Regions from separate parts of the Pantoea sp. X-Soil-ISGK-355 genome, predicted to be linked through region 3. Evidence: riboswitches for the same ligand, from Rfam matches in the RefSeq annotation. Region 3 holds a riboswitch; each other region holds the start of a gene.
What was found. A riboswitch is a leader RNA that binds a small molecule or an ion and turns the genes downstream of it on or off. The one in region 3 is predicted to bind thiamine pyrophosphate.

Region 1 (7,804 bases), on a different replicon from region 3:
CCGCATATTCGTTTCTATGCCGGTGTCTCGCTGCAGAACCTCGACGGTGCGGTGCTGGGCACGCTCTGCGTCACCGATACCCAGCCACATCCCTTTACGGATGAGAAACTCGCCACGCTGCGCTCACTGGCTACGCTGGTCACCTCTTTTCTGGATGCCTGGAACAACGCGGGTTTTGCCGACGTCATTACGCACCTGCCGAATCGCCCACGCCTGATTCGTGATATTCAGCAACTTACCCTTGTCGCACCGCAGAGCCGCTTTCGCCTGATTCTTATCGACTGCCTCGACATCATTCGTGCCTATGAGCTTTCCCGTGCGGTGGGTATTGCGCCGATGGAGAAATTACTCAGGCAGATGGCGCAGGATGTGGCACACCGGCTCAATCTTCCGGAGAATGAGACGCTCTATACTTTCGCCCCAGGCCGTTTCGCCCTTGTTCAGCCCTACTCAGGCCGTTATTCAGCGCATAACATAAGCGATCTGTTCAAAGGCATGCGGGCCGATCTGGCGGAAAATATCACGCTCGATCTGGATGTCTTTACCGGCGAAACAGAGTTTGTACCGGGACAGATGGATGCCAACGAAACGGTACGTCAGGCCGTTAGCGCGCTACATGAAGCGATTGATGAGAACATCAGTGCGATGTCGTTTGATGAGAGTTACGACTCGCGGCGCACCGAAGACTTTTTGATCATGAATGATCTGGCTCAGGCGCTGAATAAAGATGAAGAGTTGTATCTCGCCTGGCAGCCTAAAGTGTGTCTCAAAACCGGTAAAACGGTCGGGCTGGAGGCCCTGATCCGCTGGAATCACCCTGAGCGGGGTGAGCTTTTCCCATCAGAATTTATTCCGTTAGCCGGTAAAACCAACCTGATCTCCGATCTGACCAACTGGGTTATCGATCACGCTGTTGAGCAGCTGGCGCGCTGGAATCGCGAGTACGACCTGATTCCGGTCTCGATCAACGTCAGTGAACGCGACTTTGCCAGGCCCGATTTTGCCGATCAGCTGGTGGCGAAATTAGCGGCAGCGCAGTTACCTAACTCGATTATGGGTATTGAGTGTCTTGAGAATGAGCTGATCACCAAAAGTGATGTGGCGATCAAAGGGCTGGAAGCGCTGAAGTCGCACGGCTTTATGGTCTCTCTGGATGATTTCGGCACCGGCTACAGCAATATCAGCTACCTGCAGGATATCCCGCTGGATGTGATTAAGATCGACCGATCGCTGATCTCGCGTATGGGCGAAGACGACGCATCTAAAATCATCGTCAGATGCATTATCCAAATGCTGAAAGAGCTGAATTACACCGTGCTGGCCGAGGGTGTGGAAGCAGAAGCCACGCTGGGACTGCTTAAAACCTACGGCTGCGATCAGATTCAGGGCTACTTCTTTTCAAAACCGCTGCCAGCCAGCGACATTGAACACTGGCTTTATCAGAAGTCACGCTAGTCAACCCGCCCGCAGCACTCGCTGCGGGCGCGCTTATCACTCACTGCCGATAGCGTAACGCTCAACCGGAGTGATGTGTTTAATCAGCTTATTATCAAACAAAAACTGCTCATAAGTCTGATAGCGTGCGCGATCCAGTTTTGCCGGATCGGCGGCGAACAGCGGCAGCGTAGCCTGCCATGCCTGATGGTTTAGCGGTGTATTCAGCTCAGGATGCGCCTGTGCAAATGCCTGCCAGCTCTCTTCAGGGTGAGCCTGCAACTGTGCATTCCCCTTTTTCAGTGCCCGCAGAAACTTTTTAATTTTTTCTGCATGCGCCTCATCACGGTTAGCAACGATAATCAGCTCATCATAGGCCGGCACGCCGTAATCCTCGACGTTTAACACCACCGGATCTTTGCCAGCAAGTTTCATCTCCAGAGCTTCGATATTGCGATAGCCACCTATCACCGCATCAACCTGCCCGGTCATCAGGGCGCTGGTGAGCTGAAAATTGACGTTAACCCGCTTTACCTGATCGGCCTTAATGCCGTCATGGCTCAGCATGGTCGCCAGCGTTGCTTCTTCAATGCCGCTGACGGAATAACCGATACGTTTTCCTTTCAAATCCGCTGGTTTTTTCACCGTTTTGTCCAGCGTCATCAGCGTATTCAGTGGCGTATTAATCAGCGTGCCCACACGCATCAGCGGCAGGCCCTGGTCGGCGAAAAAATGCAGCTGCGTCTGATACGTTATCGCTAAGTCCGCCTGCTTAGCGGCGACCAGACGCGGCGGCAGCGCAGGGTCGGAAGGCGGCACAATGTTAACCTCCAGACCCTCTGCCGCAAACGCACCGGTTTGCTGAGCCACCATAATGGGTGCATGGTCGGGGTTGATATACCAGTCGAGCACCAGCGTCAGTTTTTCCATCGCCTGAACCTGCGAGGCTAAGGAGGCGCTGAACAGCAGGACAAACAGGGGCATTTTAGTCATAGGTTGTCTCATCAGTAGGGTCGTCAGTGTGGCTCGGGAATCCAGGTAATCAGGCGGCGAAGCAGAAGGTCGATGATCAGCCAGAGGGTCAGCGTCATCAGCACCAGAATAAACAGGGCAGCGAAACAGAGGTCGCTCTGCATCCGGGCGTTGGCATTCAGCATCACGTAGCCCAGCCCTTCAGCCGATCCGACCCATTCACCAATGATGGCACCGATCGGCGCGACGGCCGCTGCCATCCGTAAGCCCGAACCCAGGGCGGGCAGTGCGGCTAACAGCCGGACATGACGCAGTTGTGCTATGTGTGAAGCGCCCATCGTGCGAGCCAGATCGAGATAGCCAGGCGTGACGCGACGCAGGCCATCAAAAAAAGCGGAGGTAACAGGAAAGAAGATCACCAGTACCGCCATCGCGACTTTGGCGCTCATGCCAAAGCCAAACCAGAGCACCAATAGCGGTGCCAGGGCAAATACCGGAATCGCCTGGCTGGTGATCACCAGCGGCATCATCCAGCGCTGTAACCACGGCGAAAAGGTCATGCCCAGTGCCAGCACCGCGCCCAGCAGCACGCCGAGCGCCATACCGATGAGGATTTCAGTCAGGGTGATCAGGCTGTGATGGCCGAGATAGCCAGCGTTGTCCCACAGTGCGGTAGCAACCGCAGCGGGCGAGGGCAGCAGAAAGGCCGGAACGGAAGTGAGTGTGGCGAGCCACCACAGCGTAATCAATCCGGCAGAGAGCATGACTCCACGGCGAAGCGCGGCGAAACGTAATCTCATCCGCCCAGCCTGCTTAGCTGTTTCAGCAAGGTGGCCTGACTCTGGATCACGCTGGTATCGTCTGCTGCCCGTGGTGGCTGGCCCTGGAGTGGCGGGCAGGTTTCAATGCCTGCTGAACCCATTACCAGCAGGTGATGACCGAGGCGACAGGCTTCCGCGGCATCATGAGTGATCAGCAGCACGGTATGTCCGGCCAGCACTTCTGCCGCCAGAGTCTGAATCTGTGTCCGGGTCAGTGCATCCAGCGCCGAGAAGGGCTCATCCATCAGTACAATGGGCTGACGGGTATAGAGGGTACGCGCCAGCGCTACCCGCTGACGCATACCGCCCGAAAGTGTCGCAGGTCGCGCACGGGCACAGTGGCTCAGGCCAACCCGCGCCAGCAGATGCTGCACCAGATCACGATCGGCTTTCTCACCTTTCAAGCGGCTGGCGAGGCAGACGTTCTGTTCCACCGTCAGCCAGGGATAGAGCAAATCCTGTTGCCCCATCCAGGCGATGCGCCCGGCCAGCGGCAGACCATCGCTGCCCTTAATTTGTCCCGAAGTGGGCGGCGTCAGACCGGCAATCACTCGCATCAGGCTGCTTTTACCTACGCCGCTGGCACCCAGCAAAGCGGTAAATGCACCACCCGCGATCTCCAGATTAAGCTCGCTGAACAATGGCTGCTGATCCAGCGTCAGGCAGAGCTGGCGAACGGAAATACCCGGCGGCACGGCATCGTTCAGCGGCTTCATGAGCTGCCCCGCAGACCGTCAGCATGATTAAGACCCATCTGCCAGAACGCCGCTTCCAGCCGGGTTGCGGTCGTAAAAATCTCCGACAGTGAGTTAATACGTTGTTCACCGGCGCGCTGCTGAGCCAAAGTTTCAAACAGCAACAGTGAGGAACCGACGCCCGTCAGGTAGGACTCATCGCCGTAATTCTCAATCCATGCCGCGTAAGGATTCCCCTCAAAGCAGGTCGCAGGATTGTCCAGCAGCCTCAGGCCGATTTCCGCATAACCGGCGACGCAGGGCATCAGCGCCGTCATCAGCGCCAGCGCATCTCCGGTGTGACCCACGTCCAGCACGTAGCGGGTATAATTGATTGTTTCCATTGCCTCAGGTTCGCTCGCCACCGCCTCTTCGCTGATGCCCCATTGCTGGCAGTAAGCCAGATGCAGCGGCAGTTCGCTGATAATGGCGTTCAGCGATGCCGTCGCGCTGCGTAAAGCAGCCGGTTCAGAGAGCTTACTGATCAACAGGCCCCACGCACGGGCGAAGTGCAGCAGGAACAAATAATCCTGGGTGAGATAGTGGCGGAAAGCGGCGGGTGGCAGCGTACCCTGACCGAGCTGCTGCACAAAATTGTGCCTGACATAATCGTGCCATTGCGTGCCCGCCTGCTGGCGCAGACGACCATAAAAACCGGTTTCGAAAAGCGGATGTGACATAGGATCTCCAGTAACAGGGAGATCCGGGCATAAGGTCTGGAACAGGGGATGAAGCAGGAGATGAGGCAGAACATCTGCCGACCCGTCCCTTCGCTGGCATGACCCAGATCAGGTTCAAAGGGTTCGGCTTGCGCCATCTCAGCCCATGACAGGACACCCCTCGGAGACATTCGTTATACGATATTTATTGCTGGAGTACAACGACACCAGTACGCGTTATTCAGTGACAATGTCACTCAAGATTGGCCCCGTTGCTGGCAATCACTTTCTTATACCACCAGAAAGACTTTTTGCGCGTGCGCGCCAGCGTGCCGTTACCCAGGTCGTCGCGGTCAACGTAGACGAAACCGTAGCGCTTGCTCATTTCACCGGTTGAGGCGGCAACCAGATCGATGCAGCCCCAGCTGGTGTAACCCATCACCGGCACGCCATCTTCAATGGCATCGCCCATGGCGCGGATGTGTTCACGCAGATAGCTGATACGATAATCATCATTGATCTCGCCATTCGCGTCGATTTCATCGCGCGCCCCCAGGCCATTCTCTACCAGGAAAAGTGGCTTCTGGTAACGGTCATACATCATATTCATAGTAATGCGTAAGCCCAGTGGATCGATGCCCCAGCCCCACTCACTGCGTGGCACATGGGGGTTGGTCAGGGATTTCACCACATTGGCTGCGCTGCTGTTCTGTTCGTTCATTTCCGCCGAGGCGCAGCGAGAGGCGTAATAACTGAACGAAACAAAGTCGACGCTATTTTTCAGGATATCGGCATCGCCATCAGCGATCTCAAGCGTAACGCCTTTTTCCCGGAACACGCGGGCGGCGTAAGCCGGATAGGCACCGCGTGCCTGCACATCAATGAAGAACAGGTTTTCACGATCCTTCTCCAGCGCCGCCCAGACATCCTCTGGTTTACTGGACCACGGATAAAAGTTGCCGCCTGCCAGCATACAGCCGATCTGATTTGCTGGATTTACTTCATGCGCGATCCGCGTAACCAGCGCGCTGGCAACCAGTTCGTGATGCGCCGCCTGATACTTCACCTGCTCCTTATTCTCACCCGGTTCGAACACCAGACCCGCACCGGAAAACGGGCTGTGCAGCAGGATATTGATCTCGTTAAAGGTTAGCCAGTATTTCACCAGGCCATCAAACGCCTCGAAACAACTGCGGGCATAGCGGGCAAAGAAGTCGACCATTTTGCGATTGCGCCATGAGCCATATTCGGTCACCAGATGCATCGGCACATCGAAATGACAGAGCGTAACCAGCGGTTCGATATTATATTTCCGGCACTCCTCAAAGACGGCACGGTAAAAAGCGATGCCTTCTGGATTGGGCGTCAGTTCATCACCGTTTGGATAGAGGCGGCTCCAGGCAATTGACGTACGAAATACGCTGAATCCCATTTCCGCCATCAGCGCAATATCTTCCGGATAGCGATGATAGAAATCAATGGCATCATGGCTGGGATAAAATTCATCATCCCGCAGCGTAAAGCGCTTTTCCAGACCCAGTTTGACCGCCAGTCGGTGTGGGCCATGCGGGATCATATCGACGGTGGTTGCGCCCTTTCCGCCCTCACGAAAACCGCCTTCACTCTGATTGGCGGCTAACGCGCCGCCCCATAAAAATCCTTGCGGGAACCTTGAATCAGACATGCAATCCTCTTTTCCGGGTCAGAATGACCCTTTCCTTTAGTGGCTATTAATCGCGTTGGTGCGTTCGGTAAGCGGCGCGGGATGCGCGGCGGTAGCGGATTCGGATTTCGTTTCAGTTTCCGCTTCAGGAATATCTTCAAACCCTAACAGCAGCGTCAGCACAAACGACAGCACCACCGACAACACCATAACCGCACCGACCCAGACGATACTGATGGGATTGCTGGGGTCAAAAAACTGAACGCTGGTGAAAAGGCCCGGTGAGGCCATTGAGTGGCTGGCCAGCCCGCCAATGCCCGCGACCGCGCCGCAGATAAAACCGCTGATCAGACAGGCGATCAGCGGACGTTTCAGACGAACCGCCACACCATACAGCGCCGGTTCAGAAATGCCGGCAATGATGGCAGACGCTGCTGCTGCCAGTGCCGTCTGACGCAGTTCGCGGTTTTTAGTGCGGAACGCCACTGCCAGCGACGATCCGCCCAGCGAGAGATTGGCACCAATTTCTGACGGCATCACCATGCCCTCTTTGCCGGTTTCAGCAATGGTCTGGATGATGGTCGGTGTGAACACACGATGCATCCCGGTCATCACCAGCAGCGGCCAGATGGCACCCATAATCGCGACGGAAAGCCAGCCAAGATAGCCATGCACGGTGTAAACCAGCGCAGAGATGCCGCTGCCGATCCAGATGCCAATCGGGCCAATCAGCACAATCGCGATAGGGGCAGCAATCAGCACAATCAACATCGGTTTCAGAAAGTTTTTGGTAACGGCCGGGGTAATACGGTCCACGCCGCGCTCGATGTGCGACAGAATCCAGGTCATCACCAGTGCCGGGATCACCGTGTAGGTATATTTCACCGCCGTCACCGGAATGAAAGCGAATTCAACGTGCTGACCCTGCGCCGCTTTTGCCATCAGCTCAACAAAATTGGGATGCACCAGTACGCCAGCAATCGCGATCGCCAGCGACATATTGGTTTTGAATTTCAGCGCCGCAGAGGCTGCCACCATGACAGGCAGAAAGAAGAATGCGCCGTCGCCAATCACGTTGAGGATCACCAGCGTTGACGAACCTTTCTCAAACACGCCAGCCATATCCAGAATCATCGCCAGCAGCTTAACCATCGACCCGCCAATAATCGCCGGGATGAGTGGTGACATGGTGCCCACCAGCGCATCCAGAATGCCCGCGCCGATGCTTCGCAGGGTGATTTTGCGCTTCACCGGTTCAGGGGCTACCGCACCGGGCGATCCCAGTGCCAGTACCGCCTGGTAAGCCTGAGAGACGTTATTGCCAATGATCACCTGGCACTGCGTGTCGTTGTGCACCACACCCATGACACCTTTAATCGCTTTGAGGCGGGGATAGTCGACCCGAGTTTCATCTTTCACCACAAACCGCAGACGCGTCATGCAGTGAGTGACAGCTTCGATATTGGTGAGGCCGCCTAGCGCATCGACAATGGCGCGTGACACCTCGGCATAGTTCATGGG
Region 2 (7,804 bases), 1.9 Mb from region 3:
GTTGTGCTGATATAGAGCGGCATATCGATGATATACATCGTGTTGCAGGTCCACATCACGACGGAAGCGATGAACAGCAACCGCACATCCCGATCGCGCCAGCCGCTTATCGGCAGCCCGCCGCTTTGCATCAGCGGCTGCGTGCGTGGCACAGACGGCAGCGTAAACCAGACCAGCAGGATACAGATCAGAAACAGCGCGGCAGCCACCATAAACAGCGTCACAAAACCGTAGTTCAGCGCCAGCGCGAACGACAACGGTGGCCCGATTACCCATGCCAGCGACAGCTGGGCACGCATCACCGAACTGAACATCACCGCTTCACGCGCCGACTGATCGGCATACTCCCGCGCCAGCGCAAACAGCTGAGGCATAGAGACGCTGGCCAGCGCCGACAGCAGCACACCCAGCGTCAGCAGGGTCAGATAATGGCGGGTAAAGGCAAACAGCAGCGCATTCACCAGCGCCATCAGGCAACAAAAAAGAATAATATGCCGACGATCGCCAACACTGTCTGAGCGCTTAGCCACCAGCATACTCACCACGATACCGGCCACCGCATTGATGGTGAAAAACAGCCCGACCCAGAAGGGCCGCGCCTGTACCTCGCGCGTCAGAAACAGGCTAAGTGTTGGTGCCTGTAGTGCGCCTGCGATGCCCAGCATGAACGAGGCGACCATAAAAGCGAGGTAAACCGGATTGATGCGGCGCTGCCGCGTTAACAGCGATTTCATAGCGAAATCCCTTTCAGAACAAACAGAGGGGAAAAAGAAGGGTAGACGATACCGCGCAACATGAAAAAAGCCAGCAGAGATCATCTGCTGGCGGTGTAAATGCACCCTACTCAGAAAAGCACTCCACTGAACAGCGAAGTGAGGGTCGAACGCCATTCAGTGCTGAATGCCTCCCGCTCTTCCCATAGCGCAAAGTTTGCTCTTAAAATGGGGCAGAAAAAACAGAGCGCTTTTCACCGGGAGTTCCCCTTTTATGTCCTCATCACGTCTGAAGCAGCAGTTCATTCGCCTGTGGCAGAGCTGCCAGGGGCAAACGCAGGAGATTACCCTCAGCGAACTGGCTGACCTGCTGCACTGCTCGCGCCGCCATATGCGCAATCTGCTCAACCGGATGCAGGCCGCGGGCTGGCTGATCTGGCAGGCGGAAGCCGGACGCGGCAAGCGTTCACAGCTCTCCTTCTGCTATACCGGACTGGCTTTACAACAGCAGCGTGCCGAGGATTTGCTGGAACAGGATCGCATCGATCAACTGGTCCAGTTAGTGGGCGATAAGAATCAGGTGCGGCAGATGATTGGGGCACACCTGGGGCGCAGTTTCCGGCAGGGCAAGCATATCCTGCGGGTGCTCTACTATCGTCCGCTGCTTAACCTGCTGCCCGGTTCGGCGCTGCGGCGCTCGGAAACGCATATTGCCCGACAGATTTTCAACGGCCTGACGCGCATAAATGAGGAAAACGGGGAAATTGAACCTGATATTGCACACCACTGGCAGCAGACCTCTCCGCTTCACTGGCGCTTCTTTGTGCGTCCGGCGATTCGCTTCCATCACGGCAGAGAACTGGAGATGGAGGATGTGCTCGCCACGCTGGAGCGTCAGCGCACCCATCCCCTCTTTTCCCATATAGAGCAGATTGACTTACCTGCCCCCTGGACGCTGGACATTCGTTTAAGCCAGCCCGACGAGGGTTTGCCTTGGCTGCTGGGCAGCGTCAGTGCGATGATCCTGCCGCGCGAATGGCCGACGCTGCGTGATTTTGCCCGCCAGCCGGTTGGCACAGGTCCTTACCGGGTGATACGCAATCAGGAGAGCCAGCTGAAAATCGAAGCGTTTGATGACTACTTCGGTTTTCGCGCCCTGATTGATGATGTCTCTATCTGGGTACTGCCCGACATCAGCGATGAACTGGTCTATGCCGGTGTCCGTCTGCAGGGTGACAGCATTGATGAGATTCAGGAGGAGAGCCGCCTTGAAGAGGGCTGCTACTATCTGCTGTTCGATCAGCGTTCAGAGCAGGGTAGCAACGAGGCGGTCCGCCGCTGGGTCAGTTACCTCTTTAACCCCATCGCCCTGCTCAATCATGCCGGTGTCGGTTATCAGCGTTACTGGTTTCCGGCGTATGGCCTGCTGCCGCGCTGGCATCACCGGCGTGACCTGACGCCAGTGGAAAAACCGCCTGGCTTAACGCACCTGACGCTGACCTGGTACAGCCAGCACGTGGAGCATGAAGGCATCGCTAATGCGCTGCGTCCGCTGCTGGCAGCGCATGGCGTCACGCTGGAGACCCGTGAGATTAGCTACGAAAGCTGGTATCAGGGCGACGCGGAAAGTGATATCTGGCTGGGCAGCGTGAACTTCACCCTGCCGCTGAATTATTCGCTGTTCGCGCAGCTTTATGAGATTCCGCTACTGCATCACTGTCTGCCGATCGACTGGCACGGCGATGCGGCCCGCTGGCGCGAAAAAACGCTGCCGCTGGCCGAATGGAGCAAACAGCTGGTCGAAGAAGCCGGTCTGCATCCGCTGTTTCACCACTGGCTGCTGCTGGAAGGCCAGCGCAGCATGCGCGGTGTGCGGATGAATACCCTGGGCTGGTTTGATTTTAAATCGGCCTGGTTCGCGCCACCGGCGCTGTGACGCTTTCGCCCTGGCGCTGAAATGACTAGAATGTGACGTTCTCAACGGGGTGCGGCCTGCCACAAGCAAGCAGCTGAGAGAGACCCGTCGAACCTGATTCGGTTAATACCGACGTAGGGATTTGAGAGGCCTCTGTGCTCAGATCCTTTGCGACTCATCCCCTATTCTCCTGAAGGAGCGCAAAGTGTTAAACAAAGTTCTGCCGGTGCTGCTGTTACTCTCCGCCCCCGTTCTGGCGGCCAAGCCGGTTCTCACGGTCTACACCTACGACGCCTTCTCCGCCGACTGGGGCCCTGGCCCGGCGGTTAAAAAAGCCTTTGAAGCCCAGTGCAATTGCGAGCTGAAATTCGTCACGCTGGAAGATGGCGTCTCGCTGCTGAACCGCGTGCGCATGGAAGGCAAAAACAGTAAAGCGGATGTGGTGCTGGGGCTGGATAACAATCTGGTGCAGTCGGCGCAGAAAACCGGCCTGTTTGCCGAAAGTCAGGTCGACACCTCGACATTGAAACTGCCCGATGGCTGGCACAACACCACCTTCGTGCCGTTTGATTATGGCTACTTCGCGTTTGTCTATGACAAAACCCGGCTGAAGAATCCGCCAAAAAGCCTGAAAGAGCTGGTCGACAGCCCGGAGAAGTGGCGCGTGATCTACGAAGATCCCCGCACCAGCACGCCCGGATTAGGTCTATTGCTGTGGATGCAGAAAGTCTATGGCGATCAGGCACCGCAGGCATGGCAAAAGCTGGCACAGAAGACAGTGACGGTCACCAAAGGCTGGAGTGAAGCCTATGGCCTGTTCCTCAAGGGCGAAGGTGATCTGGTGCTGAGCTACACCACCTCTCCGGCTTACCACATCATCGAAGAGAAGAAAGAGAACTATGCCGCCGCGCCGTTTGCAGAGGGCCACTATCTGCAGGTTGAAGTTGCCGCGCAGTTAGCCAGCAGCAAACAGCCAGCGCTGGCGCAGCAGTTCATGAAGTTTATGGTCTCGCCTGACTTCCAGCGCACCATACCCACCGGCAACTGGATGTACCCGGTGATCGACACGCCGCTGCCTGCCGGTTTCGCGGCGCTCGACGTGCCTTCCACCGCCCTGCAGTTCTCGCCGGAAGAGGTTGCCAGCCAGCGCTCGGGCTGGATTAGCCAGTGGCAACGCGCCGTCAGCCGCTGATGCCGCGCTGGCTGATTCCCGGTTCCCTCGCCACAGCATTACTGACACTTGTGGCGTTTCTGGCCTTCGGTGCACTCTGGCGCGCCGCGCCGGACACGGACTTACACGGCGTGCTGCAGGATGACTATCTGCATCACGTTATCGCATTCTCGTTTGCTCAGGCGCTGCTCTCCGCCCTGCTGTCGCTGCTGCCTGCGGTGCCGCTGGCGCGGGCGCTCTATCGACGTCGTTTCCCAGGCCGCCAGCTGCTGCTGCGCTTGTGCGCCATGACGCTGGTGCTGCCAGTACTGGTGGCGGTATTTGGGCTGCTAACCGTCTACGGTAGCAATGGCTGGCTGGCGCAGCTGTGCCAGCTGGCAGGGATCGATTACCACTTCTCTCCCTACGGTTTATCGGGCATTTTGCTGGCGCACGTCTTCTTTAACCTGCCGCTGGCGACCCGCCTGATGCTGCAGGCGCTCGAGAGCATTCCGGCGGAACAGCGTCAGCTGGCGGCACAGCTCGACCTGCGCGGCTGGCACCATTTTCGTCTGCTGGAGTGGCCATGGCTGCGGCGTCAGCTGCTGCCGACCGGCGCGCTGATCTTCATGCTCTGTTTCGCCAGCTTTGCTACCGTGCTCTCGCTGGGCGGCGGCCCGCAGGCGACGACCATTGAGCTGGCGATATTCCAGGCGCTGAGTTATGACTACGATCCCGGACGCGCTGCACTGCTGGCGCTGATCCAGCTTGGCTGCTGCGTAACGCTGGTGCTGCTCAGCCAGCGCTTCAGCAAGGCGATTCCCGCCGGAACCAGTCAGTTGAACGGCTGGCGCGATCCGCAGGATTCGCGCGGGGCGCAGCTGGTTGATGCGCTGCTGATCCTGCTGGCGCTGATCCTGCTGCTGCCTCCACTGGCGGCGGTCATCGTCGATGGTCTGCACGGCGGAGTGCGAGGCGCGCTGGCACAGCCTGCACTGTGGCAGGCCACGTTGACTTCATTGCGCATCGCCACCGGCGCCGGTCTGCTCTGTGTGGTGCTGACCATGATGCTGCTGTGGAGCAGCCGCGAGCTGCGCCTGCGTCAGCGCCCGGCGGCGGCAACCCTTATCGACACCAGCGGCATGCTGATTCTGGCGATGCCAGGCATCGTGCTCGCCACCGGCTTTTTCCTGTTGTTCAACGCCACCATCGGCCTGCCCGAGTCGGCCGACGGGCTGGTGATCTTTACCAATGCGCTGATCGCCATTCCCTATGCGCTGAAAGTGCTGGAAAACCCGATGCGGGATGTCGCAGAGCGCTATGGCAGACTCTGCGATTCTCTGGATATCCACGGCTGGAACCGGCTGCGGCTGATTGAGCTGCGGGCGCTGAAGCGTCCGCTGGCTCAGGCACTGGCCTTTGCCTGCGTGCTGTCGATTGGTGATTTTGGCGTGGTGGCGCTGTTTGGCAGCGCCGACTTCCGCACGCTGCCGTTCTACCTTTATCAGCAGATCGGCGCCTATCGCGGCGCAGATGGCGCGGTCACTGCCCTGCTGCTGCTGCTGCTCTGTTTGTTGCTGTTCACCCTGATGGAAAAATTACCAGACCGCCATGCTGACACTGAATAACCTCACGTACCTTTATCAGCATCTGCCGATGCGCTTTAGTCTCAACGCCACTCGCGGCGAGCGCATCGCGATCCTCGGCCCCAGCGGGGCCGGTAAAAGCACGCTGCTGAGCCTGATTGCCGGTTTCCTGCCGGTGAAACAGGGCACCCTGATGATTGACGGCCAGGAGCACACCCACAGCGTGCCGGCCAGACGGCCCGTGTCGATGCTGTTTCAGGAGAACAACCTGTTTCCGCACCTCAGCGTGCAGCAGAATATGGCGCTGGGGCTGCATCCGGGATTAAAACTCAGCACTGAGCAGCGTCAGCAATTGGCTGCGCTGGCCGATCAGGTGGGATTAGGCGATCTGCTTACCCGTCTGCCGGGCGAACTGTCGGGCGGACAGCGACAGCGCGTGGCGCTGGCACGCTGCCTGTTGCGTGATCGTCCGGTATTACTGCTGGATGAGCCTTTTTCTGCGCTGGACCCGGCGCTGCGCGGAGAGATGCTGCAACTGGTACGTTCGGTGTGTGAAGCGCGCAGCATCACGCTGCTGATGGTGTCGCACAGTCTGGAAGATGCCCAGCAGATTGCGCCGCGCAGCGTGGTGATTGTGGATGGACGGGTGTACTGGGATGGCGAAACCCGACAGCTGCTGTCGGGCGAGACGCGGGAGGCCGAGGTACTCGGTATCCCGCATCGTTAAGCATCAGGCGAAGAAAACCTGCCACAGCAGATGCCGGAAAACCGGCATCATCGGATGGAACTGAATGCCGACGAACGCCGAGACGGCGACCACCAGACCCAGCGGTCCTGCCCAGCGCAAACGCTCAGGCGGCAGCCAGGCCGTGGCCCAGTCGCGGCTCTTGCCGCTGCGCCACCAGCGCCAGCATAACCAGCCACCCAGCCAGATCAGCAGTGCTGCGCCGAGTAACAGCCATTTAAAGCTGCTCCCCTGCGCGGCTTTGGGCACATCGATCGCTACCCCCGCCAGAATACCGGGCAGCAGATAGAGCGGCGGCCAGAGAATGCAGCCAATAATGTTTGGCGGCAGAAATTTACGCACCGGCAGCTCCAGCATACCGGCCGCCAGCGGGATCAGCGGACGCGTAGGGCCTACAAATCGACCGACCAGAATCGTAAACATGCTGTGCTGATGCAGGGCGTGCTCGGTTTTATCCAGCAGGCCTTTATATTTTTGCAGATACTTCCAGCGATGCAGCGGCCCCTGGAATTTCCAGCCGATGCCGTAAGAGACCCAATCACCAATCAGACAGCCGGCAAAGCCCGCAGCCCAGGCAGGGTAAAGGCCAAGTTCGCCACTGCCGACCAGCGCGCCCAGACTGGCCATCATTACCGTACCTGGCAGCAACAGCCCGACCAGCGCCAGCGACTCCAGAAATGTCACCAGCGCAACGGCAAACAGCGCCCACTCCAGAGACTGCGTAATCAGTTGTTGAATCCAGGCTTCCATAATCATCCTTAGTAAAAGCAGAAGGCTGGATTGTCCAGGGCCAGCCACACAGCGTCAAGGCAAGAATTGTAGGACAATGTTGACAAAACTCAGTAACGGGAACTGTATAAATATCCATGGTATACTTAAGCGGTTTTCTCACCCCTGAATTGCTGAGTCCGGAGACCATCTGAATATGCCCCGCGCAGGTTTTCTGCTCACCCGCCACTGGCGCGACAGCCCGCATGGCAGCGAAATTATCCTCTGGCTTGCCACCGATGCCGGCGCGCAGCGCGTGGTGCTGCCGGTGCAGGAGTCTGTCGCGTTTATTCCTGAAGAATTTCAGGCGCAGGTCAGCGAATTACTTAAAGATGAACGTCAGTTTCGGATTCAGTCGCTAGCGCTGAAAGATTTCCGCCGCCGTCCGGTTTTTGGTCTCTATTGCCCGCAGAATCGTCAGCTACAGCGCATCGAAAAACGGCTGCGTGAACAGGGCATTCCGGTCTATGAGGCGGATATCCGTCCGCCGGAGCGCTACCTGATGGAGCGTTTTATTACCGCCCCGGTCTGGTTTGACGGCGAGCAGCACGGCGACAGCATGATTAATGCGCGGCTCAAACCTCATCCCGACTATCGCCCGCCGCTGAAATGGGTCTCGCTGGACATTGAAACCACGCAGCACGGCGAGCTTTACTGCATCGGGCTGGAGGGGTGCGGTCAGCGCCAGGTCTTTATGCTCGGCCCGCCAAACGGTGATGCCAGCATGCTGGATTTTGAGCTGATCTATCTCGACAGCCGCCCGCAACTGCTTGAAGCACTGAACCAGTGGTTTGCAGAGCATGACCCGGACGTGTTGATTGGCTGGAACGTGGTGCAGTTTGACCTGCGGGTGCTGCAAAAGCATGCCGATCGCTACGGTATTCCGTTGCGTCTTGGCCGCCAGCAGGCCGCGCTGGAGTGGCGTGA
Region 3 (7,804 bases):
CTTTCTGTTGATTGAAAAAACGGGCTTAGATGGTAACTGAAGGCTTCACCTGCGTAAACACAAGGGATTCACCCTGCCAGTCGCCGCAGATCCACGAGCATCTGATATCATTGACAATACATCGCTGAAACACAGCGTAAGCACAGCAGAAATAAGGAGCAGGGGATGACAGTACAATCCCGGGAACCGCATACGCCAGAAGGCCTGCGCGCCATCGTGGCAGGCGTATTGAGAAGCTTTGAGCATCCGACCCTTAAGCAGAATCTCACCGCCCTGAAGGCATTGCACCATGTGGCGCAGCTGGATGGAACGCTGCATGTGGAACTGGTGATGCCGTTTGCCTGGGCCAGCGGATTCGACGACCTGAAAGAGCAAGTCAGCGCCGAACTGCTGCGCCAGACCGGCGCACGCGCCATCGACTGGCGGCTCAGCCATGATATTGCCACCCTGAAGCGGGTAAAAAACCAGCCGGGCGTTAACGGCGTCAAAAACATTATTGCGGTCAGCTCCGGCAAAGGCGGCGTGGGAAAATCCAGCACCGCCGTAAACATGGCGCTTGCGCTGGCAGCAGAAGGCGCGCGGGTCGGGATTCTGGACGCTGATATCTACGGCCCGTCTGTGCCGAACATGCTCGGCACTCAGGCTCATCGGCCAACCTCGCCGGATGGCACCCATATGGCACCGATCATGGCGCACGGGCTGGCCACCAACTCCATTGGTTATCTGGTCACGGATGACAATGCGATGGTGTGGCGCGGGCCGATGGCCAGCAAAGCGCTGATGCAACTGCTCAACGAAACGCTGTGGCCGGAGCTGGATTATCTGGTGCTGGATATGCCGCCCGGCACCGGCGACATTCAGCTGACGCTGGCGCAGAACGTGCCGGTCACCGGTGCGCTGGTGGTGACGACACCGCAGGACATCGCCCTGATTGATGCCCGCAAAGGGCTGGTGATGTTTGAAAAGGTCAATGTGCCGGTGCTCGGCGTGGTGGAAAACATGAGCCTGCATATCTGCAGTCAGTGTGGCTTCCACGAGCCCATCTTTGGCACCGGCGGCGCGCAGAAACTGGTGGAGGATTACCAGACACAGCTGCTGGCCCAGCTGCCGCTGCACATTGACCTGCGCGAAGATCTTGATGAAGGTGAACCGACGGTGATTCGTCGTCCCGACAGCGAATTTACCGCGCTCTATCGCCAGCTGGCCGGACGCGTTGCGGCTCAGCTTTACTGGCAGGGCGAAGTCATCCCCGGCGACATCGCCTTCCGCGCGCTTTAAGCCCGACCCGACCCGCTGGCATAGTGTGAGGCCAGCGGGTAATGCATCAACACGTAGCCGCCGTGCTCACCTTCGCCCTGTGAAATCATTTTCCAGCCGTGTTTCAGGTAAAACGCCTGTGCCGCTTTGTTCTTCTGCAGGCACTTCAGCGCGCCGGTTGAGGTAAAGCGCGCTTCGACTGCTTCCAGTAAAGCGCTGCCCACGCCGCGTCCCTGCCAGTCAGGATCGACATAAAGACTGTGCAGGAAGTTGTCGTTCTCCAGCAGCCCGGCAAATCCGACACGCTGCCCCTCTGCTTCCGCGACCAGCACGGTTTCGCCCAGAATCACGCCATCAAAATCTTCCAGCTGCCACTCGCTGCCGTCAAGCCAGCGCCAGTTGTGTCGTCGCGCCGCCAGAAACAGCGTGCGCAGGAAAGGACGATCGGCTTCCGTAAACGGACGAATCTCCACAGGTCAGCTCCCTTATAATCCGGTCTTACAAAACTAGCAGTGATTCGCGAAGACAGGCGAAAAGATAAAGCGGGTTAAATGTCACGAAAATCGCTGTACACTGCCTGCCGGGCCAGAGAGCATCAGGCTTTCAGCGTTTGATAGCTTTCGTTTATCAGATTGATAACGACCGCGTATTAGATGTTGGCCCGAAAATTATGTAACCTGCATCACATATTTTAACGGAGGCCACAGATGTCTATTATCAATACCAAAATCAAGCCGTTCAAAAACGCAGCATTCAAAAACGGCGAATTCATCGACGTAACCGAGAAAGACGTTGAAGGTAAATGGAGTGTGTTCTTCTTCTATCCAGCTGACTTCACCTTCGTCTGCCCGACCGAACTGGGCGACGTGGCTGACCACTACGAAGAATTCCAGAAACTGGGCGTAGATATCTACTCCGTTTCTACCGACACCCACTTTACCCACAAAGCCTGGCACGGTTCTTCAGACACCATCGCGAAAATTCAGTACGCGATGATTGGTGACCCGACTGGCGCGCTGACCCGTAACTTCGAAATCATGCGTGAAGACGAAGGTCTGGCTGACCGCGGTACGTTCATCGTTGACCCGGAAGGCGTTATCCAGGCCATCGAAATCACTGCTGAAGGCATTGGCCGTGACGCCTCTGACCTGCTGCGCAAAGTGAAAGCGGCTCAGTACGTGGCTTCTCACCCAGGTGAAGTGTGCCCGGCTAAATGGAAAGAAGGTGATGCAACTCTGGCTCCGTCTCTGGACCTGGTTGGCAAAATCTAATTCCGCTTCGCCCTTTCGACCATTCTCCAATCGGGTGCTGCGGCACCCGATTTTTTGACCAGGATATCACTATGCTCGACACAAATTTGAAGACGCAGCTCAAGGCTTACCTTGAGAAATTAACCAAACCTGTTGAGTTGATCGCCACCCTGGATGAGGGTGCAAAATCAACCGAGATTCGTGAACTGTTGGTTGATATCGCCGGCCTGTCTGACAAAGTCAGCTTCCGCGAAGAGAACGATCGTCAGGTGCGTAAGCCCTCATTTCTGATCACTAACCCAGGTTCGAACAGCGGCCCGCGTTTTGCCGGTTCCCCACTGGGCCACGAATTTACCTCACTGGTGCTGGCGCTGTTACAGACCGGTGGGCATCCGTCGAAAGAAGCACAGAGCCTGCTGGATCAGATCGCGGCGCTGGACAGTGACTTCCATTTCGAAACTTACTATTCACTCTCATGCCATAACTGCCCTGACGTCGTACAGGCGCTGAACCTTATGGCGGTGATTAATCCGCGCATCAGCCACACCGCTATCGACGGTGGCCTGTTCCAGAACGAGATTCAGGAACGTAACGTGATGGGCGTGCCAGCGGTTTACCTCAATGGTAAAGAGTTTGGTCAGGGTCGCATGAGCCTGGCGGAAATCGTCAGCAAAGTGGATACCAATGCGGATAAACGTGCGGCAGAAGAGCTGAACAAGCGTGACGCGTATGAAGTCCTGATTATCGGCAGTGGTCCGGCGGGCGCAGCGGCAGCCATCTACTCAGCACGTAAAGGCATCCGTACCGGCCTGCTGGGTGAGCGTTTTGGCGGCCAGGTGCTTGACACGGTCGATATCGAAAACTATATCTCCGTACCGAAAACCGAAGGGGCAAAACTGGCCGGTTCACTGCGCGCACACGTGGATGATTACAACGTGGACGTCATTGAAAGCCAGAGCGCCATCAAACTGATCCCGGCAGCGAAAGAGGGCGGAATGCACGCCATCGAAACCGCCTCCGGCGCAGTATTGAAATCCCGCAGCATCATCCTGGCGACCGGCGCACGCTGGCGTAACATGGGCGTGCCGGGTGAAGAAGAGTATCGCACCAAAGGCGTGACCTACTGCCCACACTGCGATGGTCCGCTGTTCAAAGGCAAACGCACAGCGGTGATCGGCGGCGGTAACTCCGGCGTGGAAGCGGCCATCGATCTGGCCGGTATCGTTGAACACGTTACGCTGCTGGAGTTTGCCGGTGAGATGCGCGCCGATCAGGTGCTGCAGGATAAGCTGCGCAGCCTGAAGAACGTTGATGTGATCCTGAACGCGCAGACCACTGAAGTGAAAGGCGACGGCACCAAAGTGACCGGCCTGCACTATATCGACCGTACGACGCAGACCACCCACGAGCTGCCGCTCTCCGGTATCTTCGTTCAGATCGGTCTGCTGCCGAACACCCCGTGGCTGGAAGGCGCGGTTGAGCGCAACAAAATGGGTGAGATCATCATCGATGGTAAATGCGAAACCAGCCTGAAGGGCGTGTTTGCTGCGGGCGACTGCACCACCGTGCCGTACAAACAGATCATCATCGCCAGTGGTGAAGGTGCTAAAGCCTCACTGAGCGCGTTTGACTATCTGATTCGTACCAAATCGGCTGAATAACATTTAGTTAGCCAGACAATAGCCCTTCAGCACGCCTGCTGAGGGGCTTTTTTAATAGCCCGCCAGTGTCATCAGCATCATCCATATCGGCGTCGTCACCGCCGCAAATACCGTTGAAAACAGCATACTCGCCGCCGCCGGGCCGGTAATGACATTGAACTTCTGCGACATCAGATAGACGTTAACCCCGACTGCCATCGATCCCAGCAGTACCACCACTTTACTCTCCAGCGGTGGCAAATCGGTCAGCCACGCGATAGCCCATACCGTCATCGGCTGCAGCACCAGCTTCAGCAGGCAGAGGGTATAGCTCTCTTTAAGTCCTTCCCGCACCCGATAATGCGCCAGGCTCATGCCCAGCGTCACCAGCGACAGGGGCGCGGCCAGTGAAGCCAGCATCTTTAACGGTTCTGCGGCCAGCATCGGCAAAGGACGCTGCAGAAAACTCCAGGCCGTCCCGCTGAGAATGCCGATGATGAGTGGATTCTTTACTACCCCAATCAGGGTGCGCCACACGCCTTCCAGCGAGAAGCTGCCCTGTTTCGCCCATTCGACCGAAACGGTGAGTAAGGTCCAGAGGATCAGGCTGTTAAATACCAGAACCAGCGCCACCGGGGGCAGGGCTTCTGGCCCCAGCAGTACTGTGGCCACCGGGATCCCCAGCATCACGTTATTGGAAAAGATGCCGCCCAGCGCAAAAACCGACGCCGCTACGCCATCCAGATTGAACAGCCTTGTTGCCAGCAGTCGCCCCACGATAAACACCAGCAGGCAACTGCCGAAGAAGGCCAGCAACAGGCGCGCATCCACCGGCGGACTTTGCGAGAAGGTGCTCATCACCCGAAACAGCATGCAGGGCAGTGCGACGTTAAATACAAAGCGGTTCATCCCTTCGCTGATGCTGGCGGGCCATTTTCCGAGGCGCGTCAGACAGTATCCCAGCAGGATCAGGATAAACAGCGGGGCTGACAGATAAATTTGATGGCTTAAGCTTTCAAACAGCAGTGGCATAGAGAGAGTCTGGTCAGGCGATGATTAGTTACCAGACTAACAAATTGCTAACTAACTGTTAACTTGAACTGTGTCTGGAATGACCGTTGCCCGGACACTAACCTAACCAGCGGCGTGCCTGTCTGTCACTGATATCCCGATAATAGACCCGGTGAATAATTTCGCCACAGCCTGTGCAGCGGGCGGAAAGATAGGTGGAGAGGTACTGTCTGCCATTGGGTGCCACGGCACCCTTGCGTTCAATATTAATCTCCTGCCATCGATGACGGTGTGGAATAAGCGCTAAAAATCGCATCATACGTCCTGAATAGTATGAAGTTCCGCTTCAGAAGTTTTTTAACTCCATGAAATAACGTGTTTTTTACGATAATGCTGCGAGCAGGTTAGTTATTATGGGGTCACCAGAGTCACTGCGGGAAATATTACTCATCAGGGTAATAAACACTTCTACTTATAAAGAGGTATTCCGATAGCCCGCAGCATTAAGCCTTTTTTTGTACTGCTGAGAGTTGATCGGGATCATGTGAATTGTTTCAGTTCCGATTATTTTCCAGGCTTGCTTTAACAGTACGGCTTGCCTATGCTGCAAGCCGTAACACGACTCGGGGTGCCCTTCTTAAATGAAGGCTGAGAAATACCCGTATTACCTGATCTGGATAATGCCAGCGTAGGGAAGTCTGATGCCTGACCGCATTCGCCTTCTTGTTCGCCGGTTGGGAGCTACGATGACACATCAATCTCAACACCTTTCTGCTGCGCACTTCGCGCCCGTTCTGCACACTTTCCGCCGTCAGTCACCGCTGGTGCACTGCATGACCAATGACGTGGTCCAGAACTTCACTGCCAATGTGTTACTCGCGCTCAATGCCTCACCGGCAATGGTGATCGATGCTGACGAAGCGGCACAGTTCGGCCGCTTTGCCGATGCGTTGCTGATTAACGTGGGCACGTTAACCCGCGAGCGCCAGCAGGCGATGCAGGCTGCCGTTATCGCGGCTAATCAGGCGGGCACCCCCTGGACACTCGATCCGGTTGCCGTCGGCGCGCTGACGCTGCGCAGCGACTTCTGTCAGCAACTGCTCAGCCAGCAACCGGCGGTGATTCGGGGAAATGCGTCAGAGATTCTGGCGCTGGCACAACAGGCCGGCGGCGGGCGCGGTGTCGACACGCTGCATCAGGCGGATGCAGCACTCAATGCGGCCCAACAGCTCGCGGAAACCTGGAGCACGCTTGTGGTCGTCACCGGTGAAGTGGACTACGCCACCGACGGCCGGCGACTCCTTGCCATAACCGGTGGAAGCCCGTTAATGACGCGCGTGGTCGGAACCGGCTGCGCACTTTCTGCTGTAGTGGCGGGATTCACTGCTCTGCCAGGCGATCGGCTGATGAACGTGGCGGCGGCCTGTCAGATAATGGCCCTGTCGGGTGAAAAGGCAGCGGCGCAGGCAGCCGGACCCGGCAGCTTTGTCACGGCGTTTATTGATGCACTCTGGACGCTGGAGGTAGAGCATGAAGCGCATTAATGCTCTGACGATTGCCGGTACCGATCCCAGTGGCGGCGCGGGCATCCAGGCCGATCTGAAAACCTTCTCAGCTCTGGGTGCCTACGGCACCAGTGTGATTACCGCGCTGGTGGCACAAAACACCCAGGGCGTGCAGTCGGTTTATCGCATTGCGCCTGACTTTGTTGCCGCCCAGCTCGATTCGGTACTGGATGATGTGCGTATCGACAGCGCAAAAATCGGCATGCTGTCTGAAACGGCCATTGTGGAACAGGTTGCAGCCCGGCTGAGGCGTGCTGAGATCCCGTTTGTCGTGCTGGATACGGTCATGGTCGCGAAAAGTGGTGATGCGCTGCTTTCGCCAGACGCCGTGGCCAGCGTACGGGAGCAGTTATTACCGCAGGTGTCGCTGATCACGCCAAATCTGCCGGAAGCGGCGGCGTTGCTGGATTGCGCTATCGCCACCAATGAGGCAGAGATGCGCGAGCAGGGGCGGGCCTTGCTGGCACTCGGCTGTCAGGCCGTGCTGATGAAGGGCGGTCATCTGGCGGCGTCGGAGAGTCCGGACTGGCTGATTACTCACTCAGCGGAACAGCGATTCAGCACGCCACGCGTGCATACCCGTCATACCCATGGCACCGGCTGCACGCTGTCGGCCGCCTTAGCCGCGTTACGTCCGCGCCATACTGACTGGGCAGAGACGATTGAGGAAGCGAAAAACTGGTTGCAGCAGGCGCTGTTACAGGCGGATTCGCTGGAGGTCGGGAACGGCATCGGACCGGTGCACCATTTTCATCAGTGGTGGTGACGGCGAAGGTCCGCATCGACCTGGTAATCAGGCGGTGCGGGCAGTTTCCGTTTCAGGGCGCTTCAAACCAGGCGCTGTTACGCTCGGCAATCGGGGTGATTGAGAAGATCATCTCCTGCAGGTGACGACGCATCGCCGCTTCGGCGGCATCGGCGTCATGGCGCTTCAGCGCGGCAAAAATCTCTTCATGCTGCTCAATCAGCCTCTCCGGTGGTGAGACTTCACTCAGCGTCAGAAACCGCACCCTGTCCATAGCCGCTTTTATGTTTTCCACCGTCTCCCAGGCGAGCTTGCAGTCAATGCTTTCAGCGATCA
Region 4 (7,804 bases), 2.4 Mb from region 3:
CGTATGCGCCGCAAAGCGGCAGGTGAAGTTCCGGTTGCACCGCAGGTGACTGCGGATGAAGCCTCAGCCAGCCTGGCTGAACTGTTGAACGCCGGTCTCGGCGGCAACAAAGACGATTAATCGTCCTTTGCCTGATAAAAACCCTGCCTCGGCAGGGTTTTTTTTTGTCTCAGATTCAGCCATTCCAGTCACTGCGGCTGATACCAATATCTTTCAGCTGACTGTCGCTTAACTTCGACAGGATGAGGCGTGTCTCACGCCGCAGCTGCCAGCGTTTGTAACTGCGCCACAGATAACGAACCAGGTGGTAAGGCGTGCCTGTAAACGGTTTAGCTGCGCGATTCTCGTCATATCCCATGATAGTGCCCTCAGTGAAGTGTCTGAGGACCATTTTCAGTGGATCGCTCTGTATGATACAGACGCAAAAATCACTTTTATTTAACATACAGATTGCCGTCAGTACGATCTGAATGGTAAAAAAGAGTCGGAACTGTACTGGTTACTGCTCAGCCTCTGAGCCTGTGGAGATACAATGACCCGCTATGAACATCTGGCTACGCTGCTGGCTCAGCGTATCGAACAAGGCTTATATCGCAGCGGTGAGCGCCTGCCTTCAGTACGCAGTCTGAGTACGGAGCATGGCGTCAGTATCAGTACCGTGCAGCAGGCTTATCATCTGCTGGAAGAGAAGCAGATGATTACGCCGCAGTCGCGCTCCGGCTATTTTGTGGCGTCACGCAAAGCAACGCCGCCGATCCCGGCGCTGACCCGCCCCGCACAGCGGCCGGTTGAGGTGACACAGTGGGATGCGGTGCTGGAGCTGATTAACAGCCGTCTGGAAGATGATGTTTTGCAGCTGGGCAGCGGCATGCCCGATCTGACCCAGCCGACGCTTAAGCCACTGTGGAAAGCTTTCAGCCGCCAGGCGCAGAAGCAGGACATGGCGCTGCTGAATTATGACAGTCTATATGGTGTGCTCGCTTTGCGGCAACAGGTTGCACGGCTGGCGATAGACAGCGGCTGCCAGCTCACCGCCGATGACATTGTCATTACTACCGGCTGTCATGAAGCATTATCGGTCGCCGTACGTGCAGTCTGCGAGCCGGGGGATATCATTGCCGTTGAATCACCGTCGTTTCACGGCATTATGCAAACTCTGCGCGGCTTTGGCATTCGTGCCATCGAGATCCCAACCGATGCAGTCACCGGCATCAGTCTGGAAGCGCTGGAGCTGGCCTTTGATCAATGGCCGATTAAAGCGGTTGTTGTTGTGCCGAACTGCAATAATCCGCTGGGATTTATCATGTCTGAGCCGCGTAAGCGGGCTTTGCTGGTGCTGGCGCAGCGGTTTGACGCGGCAGTGATTGAAGATGATGTCTATGGTGAGTTAGCCTGGGAATATCCGCGTCCGCCTACCATCAAATCGCTGGATCTCGATGGCCGGGTGTTGCTGTGCAGCTCCTTTTCGAAAACGCTGGCGCCAGGTTTACGCGTTGGCTGGGTTGCACCAGGCCGCTATCGTGACCGCGTGCTGCACATGAAATATATTGTCACCGGCTCCACCGCCACACAGCCTCAGCATGCGGTCTCCGAGTTTATCCGTCAGGGCCATTATCAGCCTCATCTGCGCCGGATGCGGCAACTCTATCATCGTAACTATGAAACTTTTAGCTGCTGGGTACGCCACTACTTTCCCTGCGGCATCTGCGTTTCCCGTCCTCAGGGCGGTTTTCTGATGTGGATAGAACTTCCCGAAGCGTTTGATGCGGTTCGTCTTAACCGGGAACTGCGCGAGTCAAAAATTCAGATTGCTGTGGGTTCACTGTTTTCAGCGTCGGGGAAATACCGTAACTGTCTGCGCTTAAACTACGGGCTGCCGATCAACGAGCAGACTGAACAGGCACTGGCGCGGGTGGGTGCGGCCGTCGAGCGCGCCATGCTCTCGTGCCAGCATGAGACCCAGGCTTCAGCCTCCACGCTCGCATAGCGAAGAGAAGAAGCAGGGCCGGCAAGAGGAGGGATCCGGCCCTGGTCAGATAACCTTAACCTGACGGATGCCACGTTAAAGTTTTGGATCACAGCACGCCAGCGGCAACATGCACCTTTGCGCGGCACTTTCCCGGAATAATGCTGGCTTTACCGATTTTGCAGCCGCTATGCGCGACAGGTTCCATAAATGCTTAGTCGCCTGGTCCTGCCAGCGCCAGAAGGGTGCGCGTTGCGGCACGCCAGTCATCTGCCTGAGTAATCGCACTCACCACAGCAATACTGCCTACGCCGGTGGCCAGCACCTCGGGTGCCCGCGCAATCGAGATACCACCAATCGCCACGGTGGGAATATGCGTCAGCCGTGTCAGATGCCGTTTCAGCTGCTCAATGCCCTGCGGCGAAGAAGGCATCTCTTTGGTCTGCGTCGGGAAAATATGCCCAAGTGCGATGTAAGAGGGCTGGATTGCCAGAGCGCGATCCAGTTCCGCATCGTCATGGGTGGAGAGCCCCAGACGCAATCCTGCCTGATGAATGCGAGCAAGATCGGCGACATCGAGATCCTCCTGACCCAGATGTACGCCATAAGCCTGATGTTTAATCGCCAGCTGCCAGTAGTCATTGATAAACAGGCGGGCGTCGTAGCGTTTACCTAACGCAATCGCCTGAGCAATGGCGGGTTCGGCGACCTCATCAGGCCGATCTTTGATGCGCAACTGCATCGTGCGAACGCCCGTTTCAAGCAGGCGTTCGATCCACTCGGGGCTATCAACCACCGGATAAAGTCCCAGGCGCGGGACGGTAGCGGGAAATGCGGGCATCGTTACTCCTCCTTAATGGCATCGGCGGGGTGATAGAGCTCACCGCCGCGGCTGCGGAAACGATCTGACACCTGCGCCATGCCCACTTCAACCGGCTCGGCACGGGCATCCTGGCGTGTCGCAAACTCGCGCACCTCCTGGGAAATTTTCATCGAGCAGAATTTAGGGCCGCACATTGAGCAGAAATGGGCCACTTTGCCTGACTCCTGCGGCAGGGTTTCATCATGCATTGCCCGCGCCGTATGGGGATCCAGCGCAAGGTTAAACTGATCTTCCCAGCGGAATTCAAAGCGTGCTTTAGACATGGCGTTATCACGGATCTGCGCTCCAGGGTGGCCTTTCGCCAGATCGGCAGCATGCGCTGCGATTTTGTAGGTGATCAATCCCTGCTTCACGTCCTCTTTGTTCGGCAGACCCAGATGCTCTTTGGGCGTGACGTAGCACAGCATGGCACAACCAAACCAGCCAATCATGGCGGCACCGATACCCGAGGTGAAATGGTCGTAGCCGGGCGCGATATCAGTGGTCAGCGGCCCAAGCGTGTAGAAGGGAGCTTCATTGCACAGATCGAGCTGTTCAGTCATATTACGGCGGATCATATGCATCGGCACATGTCCCGGACCTTCAATCATCACCTGAACGTCATACTCCCAGGCAATACGCGTCAGTTCGCCCAGGGTACGCAGTTCGGCAAACTGCGCCTCATCGTTGGCATCCTGAATGGAACCCGGACGCAGACCATCGCCCAGCGACAGGGAGACATCGTAAGCGGCGCAGATTTCACAAATCTCGCGGAAGTGCTCATACAGGAAGCTCTCCTGATGGTGGGACAGGCACCATTTCGCCATGATCGAGCCACCCCGCGAGACAATTCCCGTGAGGCGTTTCGCCGTCATCGGGACATAACGCAGCAGTACGCCCGCGTGAATAGTGAAGTAATCGACGCCCTGTTCCGCCTGCTCCAGCAGCGTGTCCCGGAATATTTCCCAGTTCAGCGCCTCGGCCACGCCATTCACTTTTTCCAGCGCCTGATAGATCGGCACGGTCCCGATGGGCACCGGGCTGTTTCGCAAAATCCATTCTCGCGTTTCATGAATATAGCGACCGGTAGAGAGATCCATCACCGTGTCGGCACCCCAGCGGGTCGACCACACCAGCTTTTCTACTTCTTCCTCGATAGAAGAGGTGACTGCCGAGTTACCGATGTTGGCATTGACCTTGACGAGGAAGTTACGGCCAATGATCATCGGCTCCGATTCAGGATGATTGATATTGGCAGGGATAATGGCGCGTCCGTCAGCGACCTCCTGACGGACAAACTCGGGTGTGATATCGGCGGGCAGATGCGCGCCAAAACTGTGCCCCGGATGCTGTTGCAGCAGCACCTCACTGCGGATTCGCTCACGGCCCATGTTTTCCCGCAGGGCGATGAACTCCATCTCCGGGGTAATCATGCCCTGACGGGCATAGTGCAGTTGCGTGACACGGCGGCCTGCACGGGCGCGTCGCGGTGTTGGCAGGTGATCGAAGCGCAGATGATCCAGCCCCTCGTCAGCCAGTCGCTGCTGGGTATAGCCCGAGCTGTTCTGCTCAAGAAGCTCACTGTCGTCGCGTTCAGCAATCCAGCGTGCGCGCAGCTTTTCCAGACCGCGATGCACATCAATCTGTGCCGCGGGATCGCCATACGCACCTGCCGTATCATAGACCGGCACCGCTTCATTTTGCTCATAGAGAGGCTGTTCTTTGTTGCCGCCGATATGGGTCGGGCTTAGGGTGATTTCACGCATCGGCACGCGAATATCTTCCCGGCTACCGGTAATCCAGACGCGACGGGACTGAGGAAAAGCACTGCCGCTTTGCAGGGAATCGATAAATTCCTGCGCCTGGGTACGCTGTTCACGACGGGACATTTTTGGGTCAGACATAGCAATCTTCCTGTTAAGGGGGAACGATGCTTGTCCGGAGTTCGGAAGGAGTAACCGTATAGACAGCACAGGCATGCTGGCATACAGAGAAGTTTTACTCTTGTTCCCTACGCAGGTTCTAACCTGGTCAGGTTCCGCGGATCCCGAATTAACGGTCTCAGCCCAACTGGGCACTCCGACAAGAAGCGGTTTTTTCGCGGGTGTCTGATAACAGACTCGGGCGTAAAAACCTCACATTTCAAAGCTAAAATAAAAAAGGTTCTTTGGAGAGCGCTCCTCAGAACCTGTTCAGCATAAAAGGGCTACAGGATAATCTCAAGCCCTTTGCCATTGTTAACCACTAAGCCGGACGCGCGATTTGGCTGTCATTCGCCACTGGTGGCGTAGCAAGCTGGTTATCCCAGGCCAGCTGAATCAGCTTATCTTCCAGCGTAAAGCGTGATTCCAGCACTTCACCCACTTCGGAGAGAGCCTGCTGGAAGGTCATGCAGTTTTCATCATCAATGGCCTGCTGCAGGTGACCGTCATACAGCTGCATCAGACGCTCAGTGTTTGCCTCCAGCGGAGGGTAGATCTGCGCGGCGGCGATCATCGGGCTGTCGCCACTCATTTCACTGATCACGCGCTCATAGATACTGAAGTGACCGGCAGAAAGATAGTCGACCAGGCCGTGACAGAAGTTGTCGAGTGCCTGCTCATCAAGACGCGTCAGCGCCTCTTTTTTAGGTTTAAGACCGACCAGGTGATAATAGGTCACCAGTAGCTGGCGACGCGCTTCAAGCCACGAATCGACCAGTTCATTACTGCCACCTACGCGTTCAGCCAGGACGTCTAACTGGTTAAGCATATCTAACTCCATGTGAGTTATAGTTGTTTATCTACACACTTAACATCAGGGCTTCAGCGTGCGAGTTGACGCTAAGGATGACGAAATAAATGCAATGCGAAATCTCAAGCGTAGACGCTGGATGGTGGATTGTCAGCCATGAACAAAAACTTTGGTTGCCACAAGGTGATTTACCCCACGGAAACGCCGAAAAATTCGGTTTAACTGGCAGTAAGGCCCGGACCATTGGTGAATGGCAGGGCGAAAAAGTCTGGCTGATTTGTGAGCCGCGTTCCTCCGATATGTTCTCCGTGCGACAGCTGATCGATCAGGATGTGGCGCTGTTTCAGCTGGTGGGTCGCGGTGTACAGCTGGCGGAGTTCTACCGCTCTCATCGCTGGTGCGGCTATTGCGGACATGAGATGCACCACAGCAAACATGAATTTGCCTGTCTCTGCAGTCATTGCCGTGAGCGTTACTATCCGCAGATCGCGCCCTGCATCATTGTGGCTATCCGTCGCGGCGATGAAATCCTGCTGGCGAATCATGCCCGCCATCGCAACAAGGTCTACACCGTGCTGGCCGGTTTTGTGGAGGTCGGCGAGACGCTGGAGCAGGCCGTTGCCCGGGAAGTGATGGAAGAGAGCAATATCCGCGTCAAAAACGTCCGTTACGTGACCTCCCAGCCGTGGCCCTTCCCGCAATCGCTGATGACGGCGTTCATGGCGGAGTATGACAGCGGCGATCTGCAACATGACGGTAAAGAGCTGCTGGATGCCGCCTGGTTCCGTTTTGATGCGCTGCCTTTGCTGCCACCGCCAGGCACGGTAGCGCGCCGCCTGATTGAAGATACCGTCGCCCTGTGCCGCGCCGAAGCGTGAAAGTGCTACACTACACGCCTGTTATTGAGAGAGTGTTGAGATGAGTGAACTGAAGAACGATCGTTATTTGCGTGCCCTGTTACGTCAGCCGGTTGATGTCACGCCGGTATGGATGATGCGACAAGCCGGGCGCTATTTGCCGGAGTACAAAGCGACACGCGCCCAGGCGGGTGATTTCATGTCGCTGTGTAAAAACGCCGAGCTGGCCTGTGAAGTGACCCTGCAGCCGCTGCGCCGTTATCCGCTGGATGCCGCCATCCTCTTCAGTGACATCCTGACCATTCCGGATGCGATGGGACTGGGTCTCTACTTTGAAACCGGCGAAGGCCCGCGTTTCTCTAATCCTGTGACCTGCCGCGCTGACGTTGAGCGTTTGCCGGTGCCCGATCCTGAAATGGAGCTGGGCTATGTGATGAATGCGGTCCGCACCATCCGTAAAAACCTGAATGGCGATCTGCCGCTGATTGGCTTCTCAGGCAGTCCGTGGACGCTGGCCACCTACATGGTGGAAGGCGGCAGCAGTAAGGCCTTTACTAAAATTAAGAAGATGATGTATGCCGATCCGGCGACGCTGCACGCGATGCTGGATAAGCTGGCCGACAGCGTCATCCTCTATCTCAACGCTCAGATCCGCGCCGGAGCGCAGTCCGTCATGGTCTTTGATACCTGGGGCGGCGTGCTGACCGGTCGTGACTATCGCGAATTCTCCCTGCACTACATGCACAAGATTGTCGATGGCCTGCTGCGTGAAAACGACGGCCGCCGCGTGCCGGTGACGCTCTTTACCAAAGGCGGCGGACAGTGGCTGGAAGCGATGGCTGCCACCGGTTGTGATGCGCTGGGTCTCGACTGGACCACCGATATTGATGATGCACGCCGCCGCGTAGGCGACAAAGTTGCGCTGCAGGGCAACATGGATCCCTCTATGCTCTATGCGGCACCTGAACGTATCGAGCAGGAGGTGGCCGGTATTCTGGAGCGTTTTGGCTCAGGCACTGGTCATGTCTTTAATCTGGGGCATGGCATTCATCAGGACGTTCCGCCCGAAAATGCCGGTGTCTTTGTTGATGCTGTGCATCGTTTATCGCGTCCCTGGCATCAGGAGTAATTATGGACATTGCCGCACTTCGCGCTGAGCAGTTACAACGCGCCGCTGACGTGGTGCGTGAAGATGACTTTGACGTTCTGCCGCCCCGCTTTATTGGCGGGGCAGACGTTGGGTTTGAGCAGGACGGCACCGTCACGCGGGCGGCGATGGTGATACTGGAATATCCCTCGTTAAAACTGGTGGAGCATCGCATCGCGCGCGTTGAGACCACCATGCCCTATATTCCGGGCTTTCTCTCCTTCCGTGAATATCCGGCG

Region 1: linked by a shared signal. The riboswitch ahead of AC6I8J_RS19595 (TenA family protein) and the one ahead of thiM (hydroxyethylthiazole kinase) in region 3 are both predicted to bind thiamine pyrophosphate.
Region 2: linked by a shared signal. The riboswitch ahead of thiB (thiamine ABC transporter substrate binding subunit) and the one ahead of thiM (hydroxyethylthiazole kinase) in region 3 are both predicted to bind thiamine pyrophosphate.
Region 4: linked by a shared signal. The riboswitch ahead of thiC (phosphomethylpyrimidine synthase ThiC) and the one ahead of thiM (hydroxyethylthiazole kinase) in region 3 are both predicted to bind thiamine pyrophosphate.

Annotation. Positions count from the first base shown of each region.
Region 1 covers NZ_AP035972.1:183,138-190,941, forward strand. The annotation lists gene AC6I8J_RS19575 (sensor domain-containing phosphodiesterase) at 1-1,455, shown strand, start outside; gene AC6I8J_RS19580 (ABC transporter substrate-binding protein) at 1,492-2,427, opposite strand; gene AC6I8J_RS19585 (ABC transporter permease) at 2,451-3,206, opposite strand; gene AC6I8J_RS19590 (ABC transporter ATP-binding protein) at 3,203-3,943, opposite strand; gene AC6I8J_RS19595 (TenA family protein) at 3,940-4,641, opposite strand; TPP riboswitch at 4,710-4,812, opposite strand; gene AC6I8J_RS19600 (6-phospho-beta-glucosidase) at 4,874-6,304, opposite strand; gene ascF (PTS cellobiose/arbutin/salicin transporter subunit IIBC) at 6,341-7,804, opposite strand, start outside.
Region 2 covers NZ_AP035971.1:733,042-740,845, reverse strand. The annotation lists gene AC6I8J_RS03180 (MFS transporter) at 1-734, opposite strand, end outside; gene sgrR (HTH-type transcriptional regulator SgrR) at 988-2,649, shown strand; TPP riboswitch at 2,685-2,787, shown strand; gene thiB (thiamine ABC transporter substrate binding subunit) at 2,834-3,820, shown strand; gene thiP (thiamine/thiamine pyrophosphate ABC transporter permease ThiP) at 3,796-5,406, shown strand; gene thiQ (thiamine ABC transporter ATP-binding protein ThiQ) at 5,390-6,091, shown strand; gene AC6I8J_RS03155 (DedA family protein) at 6,095-6,859, opposite strand; gene polB (DNA polymerase II) at 7,029-7,804, shown strand, end outside.
Region 3 covers NZ_AP035971.1:2,675,431-2,683,234, reverse strand. The annotation lists gene apbC (iron-sulfur cluster carrier protein ApbC) at 166-1,278, shown strand; gene AC6I8J_RS12365 (GNAT family N-acetyltransferase) at 1,275-1,730, opposite strand; gene ahpC (alkyl hydroperoxide reductase subunit C) at 1,965-2,528, shown strand; gene ahpF (alkyl hydroperoxide reductase subunit F) at 2,600-4,168, shown strand; gene AC6I8J_RS12350 (AEC family transporter) at 4,220-5,179, opposite strand; gene AC6I8J_RS12345 (hypothetical protein) at 5,277-5,474, opposite strand; TPP riboswitch at 5,773-5,870, shown strand; gene thiM (hydroxyethylthiazole kinase) at 5,905-6,702, shown strand; gene thiD (bifunctional hydroxymethylpyrimidine kinase/phosphomethylpyrimidine kinase) at 6,689-7,489, shown strand; gene AC6I8J_RS12330 (GntR family transcriptional regulator) at 7,542-7,804, opposite strand, start outside.
Region 4 covers NZ_AP035971.1:269,264-277,067, forward strand. The annotation lists gene rpoC (DNA-directed RNA polymerase subunit beta') at 1-120, shown strand, start outside; gene AC6I8J_RS01160 (DUF1127 domain-containing protein) at 176-358, opposite strand; gene AC6I8J_RS01165 (aminotransferase-like domain-containing protein) at 533-1,987, shown strand; gene thiE (thiamine phosphate synthase) at 2,181-2,807, opposite strand; gene thiC (phosphomethylpyrimidine synthase ThiC) at 2,810-4,732, opposite strand; TPP riboswitch at 4,820-4,920, opposite strand; gene rsd (sigma D regulator) at 5,073-5,579, opposite strand; gene nudC (NAD(+) diphosphatase) at 5,669-6,439, shown strand; gene hemE (uroporphyrinogen decarboxylase) at 6,480-7,547, shown strand; gene nfi (deoxyribonuclease V) at 7,550-7,804, shown strand, end outside.